One region of the Streptomyces sp. NPDC001348 genome, then DNA from elsewhere that is predicted to be linked to it. Evidence: riboswitches for the same ligand, from Rfam matches in the RefSeq annotation. Region 1 holds a riboswitch; each other region holds the start of a gene.
The links. Region 1 has a riboswitch for cobalamin ahead of ACWC21_RS22520 (cobalamin biosynthesis protein). Riboswitches for the same ligand answer to the same signal wherever they lie in the genome.
Positions count from the first base shown of each region.

Region 2: linked by a shared signal. The riboswitch ahead of ACWC21_RS18125 (ribonucleoside-diphosphate reductase subunit alpha) and the one ahead of ACWC21_RS22520 (cobalamin biosynthesis protein) in region 1 are both predicted to bind cobalamin.
Region 3: linked by a shared signal. The riboswitch ahead of ACWC21_RS39615 (HoxN/HupN/NixA family nickel/cobalt transporter) and the one ahead of ACWC21_RS22520 (cobalamin biosynthesis protein) in region 1 are both predicted to bind cobalamin.

Region 1 covers NZ_JBSFIK010000021.1:87,371-92,924, reverse strand. The annotation lists gene ACWC21_RS22540 (alpha/beta hydrolase) at 1-1,128, opposite strand; gene ACWC21_RS22535 (class II aldolase/adducin family protein) at 1,260-1,928, opposite strand; gene ACWC21_RS22530 (anion permease) at 2,202-3,449, shown strand; gene ACWC21_RS22525 (hypothetical protein) at 3,484-3,711, shown strand; cobalamin riboswitch at 3,907-4,026, shown strand; gene ACWC21_RS22520 (cobalamin biosynthesis protein) at 4,125-5,066, shown strand; gene ACWC21_RS22515 (cobyric acid synthase) at 5,063-5,554, shown strand, end outside.
Region 2 covers NZ_JBSFIK010000015.1:108,788-114,341, reverse strand. The annotation lists gene ACWC21_RS18125 (ribonucleoside-diphosphate reductase subunit alpha) at 1-2,337, opposite strand, end outside; cobalamin riboswitch at 2,459-2,594, opposite strand; gene ACWC21_RS18120 (GNAT family N-acetyltransferase) at 2,647-3,153, opposite strand; gene mctP (monocarboxylate uptake permease MctP) at 3,227-4,855, opposite strand; gene ACWC21_RS18110 (DUF3311 domain-containing protein) at 4,852-5,118, opposite strand; gene ACWC21_RS18105 (GntR family transcriptional regulator) at 5,256-5,554, opposite strand, start outside.
Region 3 covers NZ_JBSFIK010000066.1:28,755-34,308, reverse strand. The annotation lists gene ACWC21_RS39630 (glycoside hydrolase family 13 protein) at 1-1,309, opposite strand, end outside; gene ACWC21_RS39625 (LAETG motif-containing sortase-dependent surface protein) at 1,616-2,539, shown strand; gene ACWC21_RS39620 (ArsR/SmtB family transcription factor) at 2,559-2,918, opposite strand; cobalamin riboswitch at 2,999-3,183, shown strand; gene ACWC21_RS39615 (HoxN/HupN/NixA family nickel/cobalt transporter) at 3,213-4,334, shown strand; gene ACWC21_RS39610 (nucleoside hydrolase) at 4,331-5,323, opposite strand; gene ACWC21_RS39605 (hypothetical protein) at 5,540-5,554, shown strand, end outside.

The DNA.
Region 1 (5,554 bases):
TCACATCAGCGGCGTCAGGAACCGTCGTACGGTCTCCTCGTACCCCTTCGGGTCGGCGTTCCACATCGCCCCGTGCGGGGCGTCCCGCACGGTGTGCAGGGTGACCCGGTCGGCGCGCCGCGCGGCGAGGCGGCGGGAGAACTCCCAGGGGGCCACCACGTCGTCCGGTCCGTGGATCAGCAGGGTGGGCACGCTCAGCCGCGCCGGGTCGGCGCTCCCCGCGGCGTGCTCGGCGCGCAGGCCGAGGCGGCCCTGGGCGGCCCGGACGGCGAGCGGCAGCAGGAAGTCGGGCGTGCGCCGGGCCCCGGCCAGGGCGCGCAGCGTGGCCTCCCAGCTGAGCACCGGCGAGTCCAGGACGAGCCCGCAGACCCGGTCCCGTGTGGCGGAGTGGAGGGCGGCGCGCAGGGCCATGGTGGCGCCGGTGGACCAGCCGTGGAGGACGACGCGCCGGGCGCCGTGGCGGACGGCGTAGCGGATCGCCGCGTCCACGTCGCGCCACTCGGTCTCCCCGAGGTGGTTCAGGCCGTCCGGCGGGCGCGGGGCGCCGAGGTCGCCCCGGCAGGAGACGGCGAGCACGGGGAGACGGAGGCCGTGCAGGAACCCCATGACGTTCATGGGGAGCTCCCGCGTCGTGCCGAGGCCGTGCACCGCGATCACCCAGGTGTCCCGCACGGCGGGCACGAACCAGGCGGGCAGCGCGCCGAGTTCCCCGGGCACGTCCACGTCGGTGTGGTCGAGCCCCAGGGCGGCGCCCGGGTCGCCGACGTACAGGTTGGGGGTGAGCCACACCTGGTCGCCGGGCTCGAGCGTGCCGCGGGTGACGCGTTCGAGGCGGCGTACGACGGTGTCGGGTGAGGGCGCGGCGGCCTCCAGGACGGGGCCGAGGACGGCGTGCGAACCGGCGCCGGACAGGCCGTAGGTGCCGGGGCGCAGGGAGGCCAGGTCACGGGTGAGTGCGAGCCGGTCCGCGGTCATGGCGTGCACGGTGAGCCGGGGCTCGGTGGGCAGCGGTCTGCCGGGTGCCGCCTTGAGCGCGGCATCGCTGGCGATCCGGCCGACGGCCACGCCGGCCGCGCCGGCCGCCAGGACCGCGGTGACGGCCGAGGCCGCCGCTGTGACGGTGCGCACGGGTCCAGTGTCCCGGGGGGCCGCCTTACCGGCCAGCGGGAGGAAGGGTCGGGGTGACATGTCCTTCCGGGTTCCAGCGCGGGGCGCCCTTCAATCCCCGTGGACGGGGCGCGGGTGGTGCGCCGTCGCTTTCACCCCCGCTGGCCGTACCCCCGCAGCCTCTCCCCCGCCGCCGCCAGCTGCTCCGGGGTCAGCAGGGACGGCGTCAGTCCGGGCACCGAGGACGCCGTCAGCCACAGGCGGCACATCCACTCCAGCTGGGCGGTCCGGTCGTAGGCCCGGTCGAGGTCGGCGCCGTGGGTGATCGTGCCGTGGTTCTGCAGGAGGCAGCCGGAGCGGTCGGCGAGGGCGCGGAGCATGTTCTCGGCCAGCTCCTCGGTGCCGTAGGTCGCGTAGCGGGCGACCCGGACCGGGCCGCCGAGGGCGCCGGACATGTAGTGGACCGCCGGGAGTTCGGTCACGAGGGTCGAGACGGCCGTGGCGTGCACGGCGTGGGTGTGGACGACGGCGCGGGCGTCGGTGGTGCGGTAGACGGCCAGGTGCATGGGCAGTTCGCTGGTGGGGACCAGCGTGCCGAGCACCTGGCGTCCGGTGAGGTCGACGCCGGTCACGTCGTGCGGTGTGAGCCGGTCGTACGGGACGCCCGACGGCGTGACCAGCACGGTGTCGCCGACGCGCACCGACACGTTGCCGGAGGTGCCGACGACGAGTCCGTCGGCCACGGTCCGGCGGGCCGTGGCGACCAGCGCCTCCCAGGCCCGTGACTCCGCCTCGCGTACGCCTCTGCTCTCTTCAGCCATGGCGGTGATCTCTGCTCTCTTCAGCCATGGCGGTGATCCTGCCAGGGGACCGGCTGACGCGGTGTCACTGCGACGCATGACGGAGTCGTATTGCCTGATTTGCCATGTCATGCACCTTTTTGGAGGTTCTGGTCCCGGCCGGGTCGCCGGACATCATCCGCACGGCCTTCACCAGGCGTTTCTGACACCTCGACGCCTATCTCAGTTCACCTTCCGTTCACTCAGGTTGCCTACGGTCAACCGACCAATGACTTCGAACGATTGCCTGGGTAAATGGAAAGCTTCTCGCTGATCCTCGCGATTGTGGTGGTAACCGCACTCGCGTTCGATTTCACGAACGGTTTCCACGACACCGCCAACGCGATGGCCACCACCATCTCGACCGGCGCGCTCAAGCCCAAGGTCGCGGTGGCCATGTCCGCCGTGCTCAACCTTGTGGGCGCTTTCCTCTCCGTGGAGGTCGCCAACACGATCTCCAAGGGTCTCGTCGACGAGAACGGCATCCGTCCCGAGGTCATCTTCGCCGCCCTGGTCGGCGCGATCCTCTGGAACCTGCTGACCTGGCTGGTGGGGCTGCCCTCCAGCTCCTCGCACGCCCTCATGGGCGGTCTGATCGGCGCCACCGTCGCCTCCGCCGGCATGGGCGCCGTCCACGGTGACGTGCTCGTCACCAAGGTGCTGCTCCCGGCGGTCGCGGCCCCCGTGGTCGCGGGTGTGGCGGCGATGCTGGCCACCCGGTTCTCCTACGGCATCGGCAAGAACGCCGACGGCGAGGCCACCCGCAAGGGCTACCGCGCCGGCCAGATCGCCTCGGCCGGTCTGGTGTCCCTGGCCCACGGCACGAACGACGCCCAGAAGACGATGGGCATCATCACCCTCGCGCTGATCGCCGGCGGCACCATCGCCCCCGGCTCCAACCCTCCCACCTGGGTGATCCTCTCCGCGGGCCTCGCCATCGCGCTCGGCACCTACATCGGCGGCTGGCGCATCATCCGCACCATGGGCAAGGGCCTGACGGAGCTTCAGCCGCAGCAGGGCTTCGCCGCCCAGACCAGCGCGGCCACGGCCATCCTGGCCTCCTCCCACCTCGGCTTCTCCCTCTCCACCACGCACGTCGTCTCCGGCTCCGTGATGGGCGCGGGCCTGGGCCGCAAGGGTGGTGTGGTCCGCTGGTCCACGGCGACCCGCATGCTCGTCGCCTGGGCGCTGACGCTCCCGGCCGCCGCACTGGTCGGCGCGCTCGCCGAGTCGGTCACCGGTCTGGGCGACTGGGGCACCGCGCTGGTCGCGGTCTTCCTCGTGGCCTCCAGCGCCGCGATCTGGAAGTACTCCCGCCGCGAGGTGGTCGACGCGACCAACGTCAACGAGACCGGGGAACCGGCCGGCGTGGTCACCACCGCGATCGCCGTCGTCACCCCGCCCCCGGTGGGCGTGGTGGCCGAGGAGCTGTCGGCCACGATCCCGTCCCCGGCGGCACCCGTCGCCGCCGACCCGGCGAACCCGCCGGCCGCCGCCGTCTGACCCCGGGCACCCGGTTAGAGAAAGCAGTTCCGACATGAAGATCGACTGGGCAGCCATCGGCTCCGTCTTCGGCGTCAGCCTCGCCGTCACCGTCGGCCTGGTGGCCCTGTTCACCCTCGGCGTCACCGGCCTCTCGCGCCGCGAGCGCGCCGCCGCCCAGGGGAACTCGGCCGCGCTCGCCGTCACCGGCGCGTACGTGTGCTTCGCGGCGTGTGCGGCGGCGGTGGCCTACGGGATCTACCTGATCATGCACAAGGCCTGATCAAGACCGGGTCAGGGCCTGATCAGACGCTGATCAGAGCCCGGCCGGGGTCTCAAGGCTCCTCCCCGAAGTCCTCGGGGAGGAGCCTTTCGCATGCCGCCGTGCCGTCCACGTCCGTGCCGGTGTGGGCCTCAGCACACTCTCCCCGTGCAGGTCAACGGCAAGTTGACGGCTCTTCCGGGGCCGTGGTGGACTTCCGGAGCCATGTACGGCGGCAGGAGAGGAAGCCGGTGCGAATCCGGCGCGGTCCCGCCACTGTCACCGGGGTAGGAAGCCCCGGGAGCCAGGAACTCTCGCCGCCGGTCTCGTCGAACCAGGGCGCGGACACCCTGAGTGAGGACATATCGCCATGCTCGCCTGCCGTTCGAGGTACAGCACCGCTTCGCTGCCCGACCCCACGGCCGGCTGAGCCGATGCGTGCCGATCGCGTCTTCGCGTACGGCGCCGCCGCCGGTCTCCTCGGCGACCACCTGCTCGGTGATCCGCACCGCGGGCATCCGGTCGCCGTGTTCGGGCGGGCCGCCTCGGCCGTGGAGCGGGTGCTGTGGCGGGACCACCGGGGGTGGGGCGCGCTGCACACCGTGGTGTGCGTGGGCGGTGCCGCCGGTCTGGGAGCCGTCGCCGCCGCGGCCGTACGTCCCTCCCGCGGCGCCTCCGTCGCGTTGACCGCCGCCGCCACATGGGCCGTCGTGGGCGGGACCTCCCTCGCCCGCGAGGCCCGGAGCATCGGCCGCGCCCTTCGGGCCGGGGACGTCGAGGCCGCCCGGGCGCGGCTGCCGCACCTGTGCGGCCGCGATCCGCAGGCACTCGACGCCGACGGGATCGCCCGCGCCGTCGTGGAGTCCGTCGCCGAGAACACCTCCGACGCGGTCGTGGGGGCCCTGGTGTGGGGCGCCCTGGGCGGGGTGCCCGGGCTGCTCGGCTTCCGGGCCGTCAACACCCTCGACGCCATGGTCGGCCACAAGTCGCCCAGGTACCGGCGCTACGGGTGGGCCTCCGCCCGGCTGGACGACCTCGCCGGATGGCCGGGGGCACGGCTGACCGCCGCACTGGCGACCGTGGCCGGCGGCGACCCGCGCGGAGCCGTACGGGCCTGGCGGGCCGACGCCGGCAAGCACCCGAGCCCCAACGCCGGGCCCGTGGAGGCCTCCTTCGCGGGCGCGCTCGGCGTGCGGCTGGGCGGGACGCTGTCGTATGGGGGGCGGGTGGAGCACCGGCCGGTGCTGAACCCGGAGGGACGCGCCGTCGCCGTGCCCGACATCGACCGGGCCGTACGGCTCTCCAGGCGCGTCGGTCTGCTCGCGCTCGGCACCACCGTCGCCGCGCGCGCCATCGTGAAGGGACGTGGGAAATGAGCGGGGGACTCCTCGTCGCCGGTACCACCTCCGACGCGGGCAAGAGCGTCGTGACCGCCGGGATCTGCCGCTGGCTGGTCCGGCAGGGGGTCAAGGTCGCGCCGTTCAAGGCGCAGAACATGTCCCTCAACTCGTTCGTGACGCGCGAGGGCGCGGAGATCGGACGGGCGCAGGCCATGCAGGCGCAGGCGTGCCGCGTCGAGCCCACCGCGCTGATGAACCCCGTGCTACTCAAGCCCGGTGGGGAGCAGAGCAGTCAGGTGGTGCTCCTGGGCAAGCCGGTGGGCGAGCTGAGCGCGCGCGGCTACCACGGCGGGCGGCAGCAGCGGCTGCTGGGGACCGTGCTGGAGTGCCTGGAGGAGCTGCGGGGCACGTATGACGCGGTGATCTGCGAGGGGGCCGGCTCACCCGCCGAGATCAACCTGCGGCGGACCGACATCGTGAACATGGGCATCGCGCGGAACGCGCGGCTGCCCGTGCTCGTCGTC
Region 2 (5,554 bases), on a different contig from region 1:
GTCGGCGGCCTGCTGGACGGGGATCGGCTTCCGGGACTGCGCCTGGCCCTGGGCGGCGCGGGCGATCCGGGTCGCCGGGCGGGAGCGCAGGTAGTAGGTCGTCTTCAGACCCTGCTTCCAGGCGTACGCGTACATCGAGGAGAGCTTGCCGATCGTCGGCGTCTCCAGGAACAGGTTCAGCGACTGGGACTGGTCCAGGAACGGGGTGCGCGCGGCGGCCATGTCGATCAGACCGCGCTGCGGGATCTCCCAGGCCGTGCGGTACAGGGCCCGTACCTCGGCCGGGATCCAGGCGAACTCCTGCACCGAGCCGTTCGACTCGCGCAGCGCCTCACGGGTCCGGGCGTCCCACACGCCCAGCTCCTTGAGGTCCTTCACCAGGTAGGAGTTGACCTGCAGGAACTCCCCGGAGAGCGTCTCGCGCTTGAACAGGTTGGAGACCTGCGGCTCGATGCACTCGTAGACGCCGGCGATCGAGGCGATGGTGGCGGTGGGCGCGATGGCCAGCAGCAGCGAGTTGCGCAGGCCGGTCGTCGCGATCCGCGCACGCAGCGCCGCCCAGCGCTCCGGCCAGGCGAACTCGACGCCGTAGTGGTCCGGGTGCAGCACACCGCGGGCCGTGCGGGTCTTCTCCCAGGCCGGCAGCGGGCCGCTCCGCTCGGCGAGGTCGGCGGAGGCCTCGTACGCGGCGAGCATGACGCGCTCGGCGATGCGCGTGGAGAGCGTCCTGGCCTCGGGGGAGTCGAAGGGCAGCCGCAGCTTGAAGAAGACGTCCTGCAGGCCCATCGCGCCCAGGCCGACCGGGCGCCACTTCGCGTTGGAGCGGCCCGCCTGCTCCGTCGGGTAGAAGTTGATGTCGACGACGCGGTCGAGGAAGGTGACGGCGGTGCGGACCGTCTCGTCCAGCCGCTCCCAGTCGATGTCGCCGCTCGCCGTGTCGACGAAGGCGCCGAGGTTCACCGAGCCCAGGTTGCAGACCGCGGTCTCCCCGTCGTCCGTGACCTCGAGGATCTCCGTGCAGAGGTTGGAGGAGTGCACGACGTGGCCCGGCTCGGCCGTCTGGTTGGCGGTGCGGTTGGCGGCGTCCTTGAAGGTCATCCAGCCGTTGCCGGTCTGTGCGAGGGTGCGCATCATCCGGCCGTACAGGTCGCGGGCCGGGATGGTCTTCCTGGCCAGGCCCGCCGCCTCGGCCCCGCGGTAGGCGGCGTCGAACTCCTCGCCCCACAGGTCCACCAGCTCCGGCACGTCCGCCGGGGAGAACAGCGACCACTGCTCGTCGGCGTCGACCCGGCGCATGAACTCGTCCGGGACCCAGTGCGCGAGGTTGAGGTTGTGCGTACGGCGGGCGTCCTCGCCGGTGTTGTCCCGCAGTTCCAGGAACTCCTCGATGTCGGAGTGCCAGGTCTCCAGGTAGACGGCCGCGGCGCCCTTGCGGCGGCCGCCCTGGTTCACCGCGGCGACGGAGGCGTCCAGCGTCTTCAGGAACGGCACGATGCCGTTGGAGTGCCCGTTGGTGCCGCGGATCAGCGAACCGCGGGAGCGGATACGGGAGTACGCCAGCCCGATGCCGCCGGCGTGCTTGGACAGCCGGGCGACCTGGTGGTAGCGGTCGTAGATGGAGTCCAGCTCGTCCTTGGGGGAGTCCAGGAGGTAGCAGGACGACATCTGGGGATGCCGGGTGCCGGAGTTGAAGAGGGTGGGGGAGGAGGGCAGGTAGTCGAGGCGGCTCATCAGCCCGTAGAGCGCCGCGACCTCGTCCACCGAGCGGCTGGTGTCGTCCTCGGCGAGACCGGCGGCGACGCGCAGCATGAAGTGCTGGGGCGTCTCGACGACCTTGCGGTTGATCGGGTGGCGCAGCAGGTACCGGCTGTGCAGGGTGCGCAGACCGAAGTAGCCGAAACGGTCGTCGGCGCCGGTGTCGACCAGCGCGTCCAGGCGCTCGGCGTGCAGCCGTACGAACTCCGCGGTGCGGTCGGCGATGAGCCCCTCGCGATGGCCCACGGCGACGGACCCGGTGAAGGACGTGACGCCCTGCGAGGCCGCTTCGGCGCGGATGGTGAGGGTGAGCAGCCGGGCGGCCAGCCTCGAGTAGGCCGGATCCTCGGAGATCAGGCCGGCGGCCGTCTCCGTGGCCAGCTCGCGCAGCTCGGCCTCGTCGGCCCGCGCCGACCGGCCGCGCAGCGCGGCGGCGGCCACCCGGCCGGGGTCGGCGTCGGGCAGGTCGGCGGTCAGCTCGGTCAGGGTCCGCAGCAGCGTGGCTCCGGGACCGTCCGGCTCCACCGGGACGGCCTCGGTCGCCGGGGTGGCTGAAGCCGGGTCGGCTGGCGCGATGGTCACGTGGGGCACTCCCTCGCTCGGCACGGGGCCTGGCGGAGGGCAGGGGGCGGCACGAGCGCACGCGGCGTCGCGTCCACCGGCCCACTCCACGAGGCCCGGACGTCATGGGCGCCCGACCGGACGGCCGGGCACGCTGTCGGCAGGTCCTCGGACTGACCCTCGCCACCCGTATGCGGGCATACGGGTGCGAGTACACCGTTGCGGGACAGTTCCGGATTCGCACCGGATTCCCCTGCGGCGACAGCGAGCATGAGCATACATCTAGTGCCGGGCTGTGGTGGCACCCCCAGATGTTGTGTTGCGTCTGCTTCAGAGCGTCAACTCATAAGTGAGGAGAGTGACGTCGGCGAGATCCGGGAGGGGGGCCCAGTCCCGCTCGGGAGTGCGGACGAAACCCAGGCGTTCGTAGATGCGGTGGGCGGCGTGCATGGCGCGCTGGGTCGACAGGACGATCCGCACACAGCCCTCCGTGGCCCGCGCACGGTCGACGCAGGCCTGGACGAGCGCCCCGCCGGCGCCCCGGCCGCGCGCCGTGCGGGCGACCGCGAGCATCCGTATCTCGGCCTCTCCCGGCCCGGCGATGTCGGCCATGGGTCCGCCGGACGGTACGAAGGTGACCCCGCCGAGCACCTCCCCGTCCGCCTCGGCGACCAGTACGTCGGCGGCGGCGGCCCGCTTGGCCACGTCCCTCAGCTCACCGAGGTACCGGTCGCCCTCCCCGAAGTCGAGGAGCCCGTCCTGGAGATAGGCCTGGGCGGTGATCTCACCGAGGGCCTCGTACTCGTCGGCTGCCGCGTGCCGTATCAGGATGTCCATGGGGGCGAGTGTGCCCGACGGGTACGACGACGGGCCGCCGGATTTCCCCGGCGGCCCGTCCGACGCGTACGGCTCAGTGCGTGCTGCCGGCCGTCGCGGGCGGCAGTTCCACCTGTACGCCCGGGTCGCCGGCGTCCGCCGTGTAGTCCTCCGGCCTGGTCTCGTCGACGCCCTCGGGGGCCTTCGCCGCCCTCAGGACGAAGGTCAGGACCACGGTCACGAGGACATTGAGGACGAACGCCGTCAGGCCGATGTAGCCGATCTCCCCGAGGCCCGGGATCTCCTTGGCGTTGCCGCCGAAGTGCGGCTGCGTCGGCGAGGAGATGCCGTACGCGGCGAGCGTGCCGTACACCATGCCGACCGCCCAGCCCGCGAGCAGCGCCCAGCGGTGGAACCAGCGGGTGAACAGGCCGCCGACCAGGGCCGGGAAGGTCTGCAGGATCCAGATGCCGCCGAGCAGCTGGAAGTTGATCGCGACGGTCTTGTCCATGGTGAGGACGAAGACCAGCGCGCCGACCTTCACCAGCAGCGACACGAACTTGGAGACCTGAGCCTCCTGCTTCGGCGTGGCGTCCGGCTTGATGAAGTCCTTGTAGATGTTGCGGGTGAAGAGGTTGGCGGCCGCGATCGACATGATCGCCGCCGGCACCAGCGCACCGATGCCGATCGCCGCGAAGGCCACACCGGCGAACCAGTCCGGGAACATGTTCTCGAACAGCTGCGGGATGGCCAGCTGGCCGTTGGTGACCTTCACCCCGGCCGCGATCGCCATGAAGCCCAGCAGCGCCAGCAGGCCCAGCATCAGGGAGTACAGCGGCAGGATCGTGGTGTTGCGGCGGATCACGTCACGGCTGCGCGAGGACAGGGTCGCGGTGATCGAGTGCGGGTACATGAACAGCGCCAGCGCGGAGCCCAGGGCCAGGGTCGCGTATGTCCACTGGTTCGCCTCGCCCGGCACGAGCGTGCCGCGCGGCTTCCCGGTCGCCGGGTTGACCTGGCTGAACGCGTCGCCCGCCTTGGCGAAGACGTCGTCGAACCCGCCCAGTTTGATCGGGATGTAGATGATCGCGACGGCGATGACGATGTAGATCAGCGCGTCCTTGACGAACGCGATCAGCGCGGGGGCCCTCAGCCCCGAGGAGTAGGTGTAGGCGGCCAGCACGCCGAAGGCGATCAGCAGCGGCAGGTCCTTCACGAACCAGTTGGTGTTCTCGCCGCCGCCGACCCCCATCACGTCCAGCACGGCCTGGATGCCGACCAGCTGGAGCGCGATGTACGGCATCGTCGCCAGGATGCCGGTCAGCGCCACCGCCAGCGACAGCCCCTTCGAGCCGAAGCGGCCGCGCACGAAGTCCGAGGTGGTCACGTAGCCGTGCTTGTGCGAGACCGACCACAGGCGGGGCAGGAACGTGAAGATCAACGGGTAGACGAGGATGGTGTACGGCACCGCGAAGAAGCCGGCCGCGCCCGCCGCGTAGATCGCCGCCGGTACCGCGACGAAGGTGTACGCCGTGTACAGGTCGCCACCGAGCAGGAACCAGGTGATCCAGGTACCGAACGACCGGCCGCCCAGGCCCCATTCGTCGAGGCTGTGCTCGTCGTCGGCCCTGCGCCAGCGTGCGGCGAGGAAGCCCATGACCGTCACGGCCAGGAAGAAGAAGACGAACACGCCGAGCGCGACGCCGTTCACGCCGTCCTTCATTCCGCCGTACCCCCCTTCGCATCCTGGCGGGCGCGCTGGTCACGCCGCCACAACTGGTAGGCGATCATGGTCAGCGCGGTGGAGATCGGCACCCAGAGCATCTGGTACCAGTAGAAGAACGGGATGCCGATGAACGCGGGGTCCGCCTCGGCATAGGAGCCGACCCACAGCATCGCCACGAAGGGCGCGATCAGGCAGAGGGCGATGACGACGCGCAGAGGCGTCACCACCGCCGGTCTCGTCGTATCCGGTGCGTTGGACATCTCTGTCGGCTCCGTCCCCTCACTGATCACCTGTGTAATGCGCAGGCAATCTAGGGGACGGGGTCAGGGGAGTGGAAGACCTCGCCCGCATGTCGGCATGTCGATTCCGGGGCGAAGGTGTGAAGACGCCGACTCGCCTACTCCTGCGGACGCTTCAGCCTCGCCACGAACTTGTAGCGGTCTCCCCGGTACACCGACCGCACCCACTCCACGGGCTTGCCCTCCCGGTCCAGGGAGTGCCGGGAGAGCATCAGCATCGGCAGGCCCACGTCGGTACCGAGCAGGCCCGCCTCGCGGGGAGTGGCCAGCGAGGTCTCGATGGTCTCCTCCGCCTCGGCGAGGTGGACGTCGTACACCTCTGCGAGAGCGGTGTACAGCGAGGTGTACTTCACGAGACTGCGGCGCAGCGCCGGGAAGCGCTTGGCCGACAGGTGCG
Region 3 (5,554 bases), on a different contig from region 1:
GTCCACCGGTCGTCCACGGCAGGGGCACCCGGCAGCCGTCGCGGCCCTTGCGGACGTGCCCGGTCTGTTCCCAGATCGGGTCCTGGAGGACCTCGGTGGGCAGGTCGGCGACCTCGGGCAGGCCGAGTTCCTCGCCCTGGTAGACGTACGCGGATCCGGGCAGGGCCAGCATCAGCAGGGTCGCCGCCCTCGCCCGGCGCAGGCCCGCCGCCTCGTCGACCCGCGGCGCGTGACCGCCGGAGAGCAGCCAGGCGTTGTCGTCCGTGCCGGGCGGCAGCATCAGGCGGGAGGTGTGGCGTACGACGTCGTGGTTGGACAGGACCCAGGTGGCCGACGCCCCGACGGTACGGGCCGTGTCCAGGGAACCGGTGATGACCCGGCGCAGCACCTCGGCGTCCCAGCCTGCCTGCAGGTACTCGAAGTTGAACGCCTGCCCCAGTTCGTCCGGGCGGGCGTACAGGGCGCGGCGGGCGTCCGGGACCCAGGCCTCGGCGACCGCGGTGCGGGGCGGGGTGTAGTCGTCGAAGATCTTGCGCCAGTCGCGGTAGATCTCGTGGACCTCGTCGCGGTCCCAGTAGGGGTGACTGCCGGGCGGCAGGTGCTGCAGCGCCTCCTCTCCGGTCGCGCCCAGGTCGCCGACGTCGCGCAGCGGATCGTCCAGGTCCTTGGCCAGGCCGTGGGCGACGTCGACGCGGAAGCCGTCGACACCCCGGTCGGCCCAGAAGCGCAGGGTGGTGCGGAAGTCGGCGCGGACCTCCTCGTGGTCCCAGTTGAGGTCGGGCTGCTCGGGCGCGAACAGATGGAGGTACCACTGGCCGTCGGGGACCCGCTGCCAGGCGCTGCCGCCGAAGACCGACTGCCAGTCGGTGGGCGGAAGTTCACCCCGCTCCCCGCGTCCGGCGCGGAAGACGTAGCGGTCGCGGGCGGCGGAGCCGGGACCGGCGCGCAGGGCCTCCTGGAACCAGGTGTGCTGGTGGGAGGTGTGGTTGGGGACGATGTCGACGATCACCTTCAGGCCCAGCCGGTGGGCCTCGGCGACCATGGCGTCGAAGTCGTCCAGCGTGCCGAGGCGGGGGTCGACGTCCCTGGGGTCGGCGACGTCGTAGCCGCCGTCGGCCAGTTCCGACGGGTAGAACGGGCTCAGCCACACGGCGTCGGCGCCCAGCGCGGCCACGTGGTGCAGCCGTTCGGCGATGCCCCGGATGTCACCGAGCCCGTCGCCGTCCGCGTCGGCGAAGCTGCGGGGGTAGACCTGGTAGACGACGGCCTGGCGCCACCAGTCGGGATTCCTGGACGAAAGGTCGGTCACATCGGCTCCCTTGGAGAGGACGGCACAGAAAGCCTGTTCACATTGCCGGGAAAGTGAACCTTCACACTATGCGGAACGGATTCTTCCCAGTGTGGCGAGGTTGTAATGGGTCATCAACTGACCTCGAATCAGCGCAGGTTGACAGGGTTCCGCAGGTCGCCTCACCATGTGCTCACACTGTGGCGCATATGACCATCGAGCCCAGCGCTTCCTCTGCTTTCCGCTGCTTCCCTCTGCTTTCCTCTGCCTGTTTCAGGCCGGTTCACACCGTCTGAGACCACCTCAGAACTCCTGATAGGGATACACATGTCCATAGCGAGTCGTGCCACCGCGCGTCGCCTGCTGGGAACGGGCGTCGCGACGCTCGCCCTCTGCGCGGCCTCCGTCGCAGCCTCCTCCGCTGCCTGGGCCGGCGACGGCGGGGACGGCTGGAAGTCCGGCGGCGCCTACAAGCCGGGCACCGGCGCGGGCACGGAGACCGGTACCGAACGCTGCCAGTTCTCGCTGGACGGCACCGGCTTCTACGACTCGGTCAAGGTCGACGACCAGAACCTCAGGCCCACCGAGGACGGCAAGGTCCACATCAAGGTCCGCACCGCCGGTGACGCCTCCACCTGCACCGCCTCGCTGGCCTCCTACGTCGCCCACGGCTCCTCCTTCGGCACCTCCGGCGAGCAGGTCTTCATCGACTTCGACTCCGTGACGGTCAAGCCGGGCCAGACCGACTCCCTCGACATCGCGGTGCCGGACGCCGGCTGCTTCGCGCAGATCGACCTCTACCGGGGTGCGGTGAAGTTCGACGGCAAGCTCGACGCCAAGGACGGCTTCGAGCACGGCGACCTGCCCAAGGGCCCGGACCACCCGGTCATCAAGGACAAGCTGATCGCGGCCTGGAACGGCGGCACGAAGGACTGCACCTCCAACCAGTCCGCCACGCCGACCCCGTCCTCCCCCGCGTCCGTCCCGCCGGCCGAGCCGTCGACCCCGGCCGACGGCAGCGACACCCCGAGCCCGAGCGCCTCGAAGCCGACGTCCGCCACCACGCCGACCCCGTCCGCCTCGGAGTCCAGCCCGGCCGCGGCCACGACGCCCGACGGGGGCGGCGGCGACCTCGCCGAGACCGGTGGCGGCAGCGGCTCCGGCATGATCGTCGGGGGTGCGGCGGTGCTCCTGGCCGGCGGTGCCGCCATCATCGTCGCGACGCGCCGGAAGCGGACGGCACGCGGCTGACCCCCGCGGGGCGGGCCGGTCAGCCCCCGTCGGCCGTGCAGCGCTTCAGCAGCCCCTGCACCTCGGCGTCCACCACCCGGTACCTGACCACCCGCCCCTCCTTCTCACCCTCCACGACCCCCGCCGCCCGCAGCAGCCGCAGAGCCTGGGAGACGGCGGGGTCGTTCATGCCGGTCGCGATGGCCAGATCGGACACGGCGAGCGGCCCGGTGCGGTGCAGGGCGAGCAGCAGAGCGAGCCGCTTGGCGTCGGCGAGCAGGGAGAAACGGTCGGCCCAGGTGCGCACATGACCGGGTTCGCCGATCGCGGCGATGGCGTCGCACACCCGGTGACCGTCGATGGTGCGACGGTCCGCGCGGTCGGCAGGCACGAGATGCATGACGCCATAGTGGCAGGCGCCGTTCTGTGATCTTCCATACCTGCGCAGGTACGCAGCTATGCAGGGAACCGCTTCCGCCCCTACGGTGGGCACGCCGTGGTGCTCGGGAAGTCGATGCGATGTCGACGCGGCCCTCGCCACTGTGATCGGGGAGTTCACGTCCCGTCCGGCATCCGCCGGGCCACTGGTCGTACGACCGGGAAGGCAGGGACGGCGGACGCAACCACCCGTAAGCCAGGAGACCGGCCACGGCAGCTCACGAAGTGATCCACGAGGTGCTGGAGCGTGAACCGGATGACCCTGCCCGCGAAAACCGCCCCGACGACGACGGTGCCCCCCTCCTTCCGGTGGCGGCGCGAGGACACGATCAGAACGGCCGGGCTGCTGGTGGTGATCCTCGCCCTGCACGTCGTCGCGTTCGGCATCCTCTTCCTGCTCGTCGTCCCCGAGCACTACAAGGTCGGCACCAAGGCCTTCGGGATCGGCCTGGGCATCACCGCCTACACCCTCGGCATGCGGCACGCCTTCGACGCCGACCACATAGCCGCCATCGACAACACCACCCGCAAGCTGATGGCCGACGGCAAGCGCCCGGTGTCGGTGGGCTTCTGGTTCGCGCTCGGGCACTCCAGCGTGGTGGTGGTCCTCGCGACGCTGATCGCGGGCGGCACCCAGCTCGCCGGCAAGGTGATGAACGAGGGCTCGCGCACCCACCAGGTCCTCGGCTTCATGGGCACGACCATCTCGGGGACCTTCCTCTATCTCATCGCCGCCCTGAACCTGGTCGCCCTGACGGGCATCCTGCGCGTGTTCAAGGCGATGCGGGCCGGGACGTACGACGAGACGGAGCTCGAAGCCCACCTGGACTCCCGGGGGTTCATGAACCGCATCCTCGGCCGTCTCACGAAGTCGGTCTCCCGCCCCGGCCAGATGTTCCCCCTGGGCTTCCTCTTCGGCCTCGGCTTCGACACCGCCACCGAGGTCACGCTGATGGTGATGGCCGGTTCGGGCGCGGCGGCCGGCCTGCCCTGGTACGCGATCCTCTGCCTGCCCCTCCTCTTCGCCGCCGGGATGAGCCTGTTCGACACCCTCGACGGCACCTTCATGAACTTCGCCTACCAGTGGGCGTTCTCCAACCCGGTGCGCAAGGTGTTCTACAACCTCACCATCACCGGGCTGTCCATCGCCGTCGCCTTCTTCATCGGCACCATCGAGCTGGTCGGCGTCCTGCACGACAAACTCGACCTGCGCGACGGCGTCACCGGCTGGATCGCGGACCTCGACCTGGACAACGTCGGCTACCTCATCGTCGGCCTGTTCGTGGTGGTGTGGGCGGCGGCCCTGACCTACTGGAAGGTGGCCCGGGTGGAGGAACGGTGGGGGGCACCGGCCCCGGCCCCCGCCACCACCGACTAGTCGGCCAGGCGGCTGGGCGGCCAGGGCCGCTCCACGGTCTCCAGGTACAGCTTCACGAACCGGTCGACGTCCACCTCCAAGGCCACGTCCACCAGGGTCTGTTCGCGGACGCCGTCGTGGATCTCGGACTCGCCCGGGCGGGGGCGGCGGTCGACGACGGTCTGGCCCCGGGACGGGCCCGGGGCGAGGGTGACCTCGACGGGCAGCAGGCGGGTGGTGATGCCCTCCGGGTCGGCGACCGCGCAGACCGCGCCCGCGTCGCCGAGGCCGCCCGCCGCCTCGGCCTCGGCGGGGCCGCCCTGCGCCGTCGGCCGGTGGGCGAGCAGTTCGCCGGCCAGCCGGGTGCCGGGCTCGGCGCTCGCCCGCAGCCGCCGCACCTGGCCCCCGTCCACGACGACCTGGTGGAAGACGTCCAGCCCGTACATGGTGATCGGCACCCCGGCGGTGAGCAGGACCGCCGCCGCCTCCGGGTCGTGCCAGACGTTGAACTCGGCGACGGGCGTGGCGTTCCCGGTGGTCACGGCCCCGCCCATGAACACGATCCGCTCGATGTTGCGGGTCACCTCCGGGTGGGTGCGCAACAGCAGAGCGATGTTGGTGAGCGGAGCCGTCGGGACCAGGGTGACCGGGCGGGGCGAGGCGAGGATCTCACGGTGCAGCAGCGTCACCGCGTCCACGGCGGCCGGGGCCCGGGTCGGCGCGGGCAGCCCCAGGTCGCCCATCCCGTCGTGGCCGTGCACGTGCCGTGCCGAGCGGGCCGGCTCGATCAGCGGCCGCTCGGCCCCGCGGGCCACCGGGATGTCCGGCGCGCCGGCCTGCTCCAGCACCGTCAGGGTGTTGCGGACCACCCCGTCGACGTCCGTGTTCCCGGCCACGCACGTCACCGCCCGCAGGTCCAGGTCCGGGTGGCGGACGGCGAACAGCAGGGCCAGGGCGTCGTCGACCCCGGTGTCACAGTCGATGATCACAGGTATGGGCTGACCGGTCACGGTGGACTCCTTCTGTCGTTCCGCCCCCAGGATCAGCCCCGGACGGGGCCCGCGTCACCGGGTCGCGTACTCAGCCGTCCGGCGTTCGGCGACGAGGCCGTCCGGGCCGAAGCGGGGGTCCGGGGGCGGCAGCCCCCAGCAGTGCACGGGGAGCACCCCTCACCCGGACGGCCCGGACCGCTGGTGGACCGCCGGAGGCAGTGGTGCCGTGAGTACATGCCCCGCCCCTCG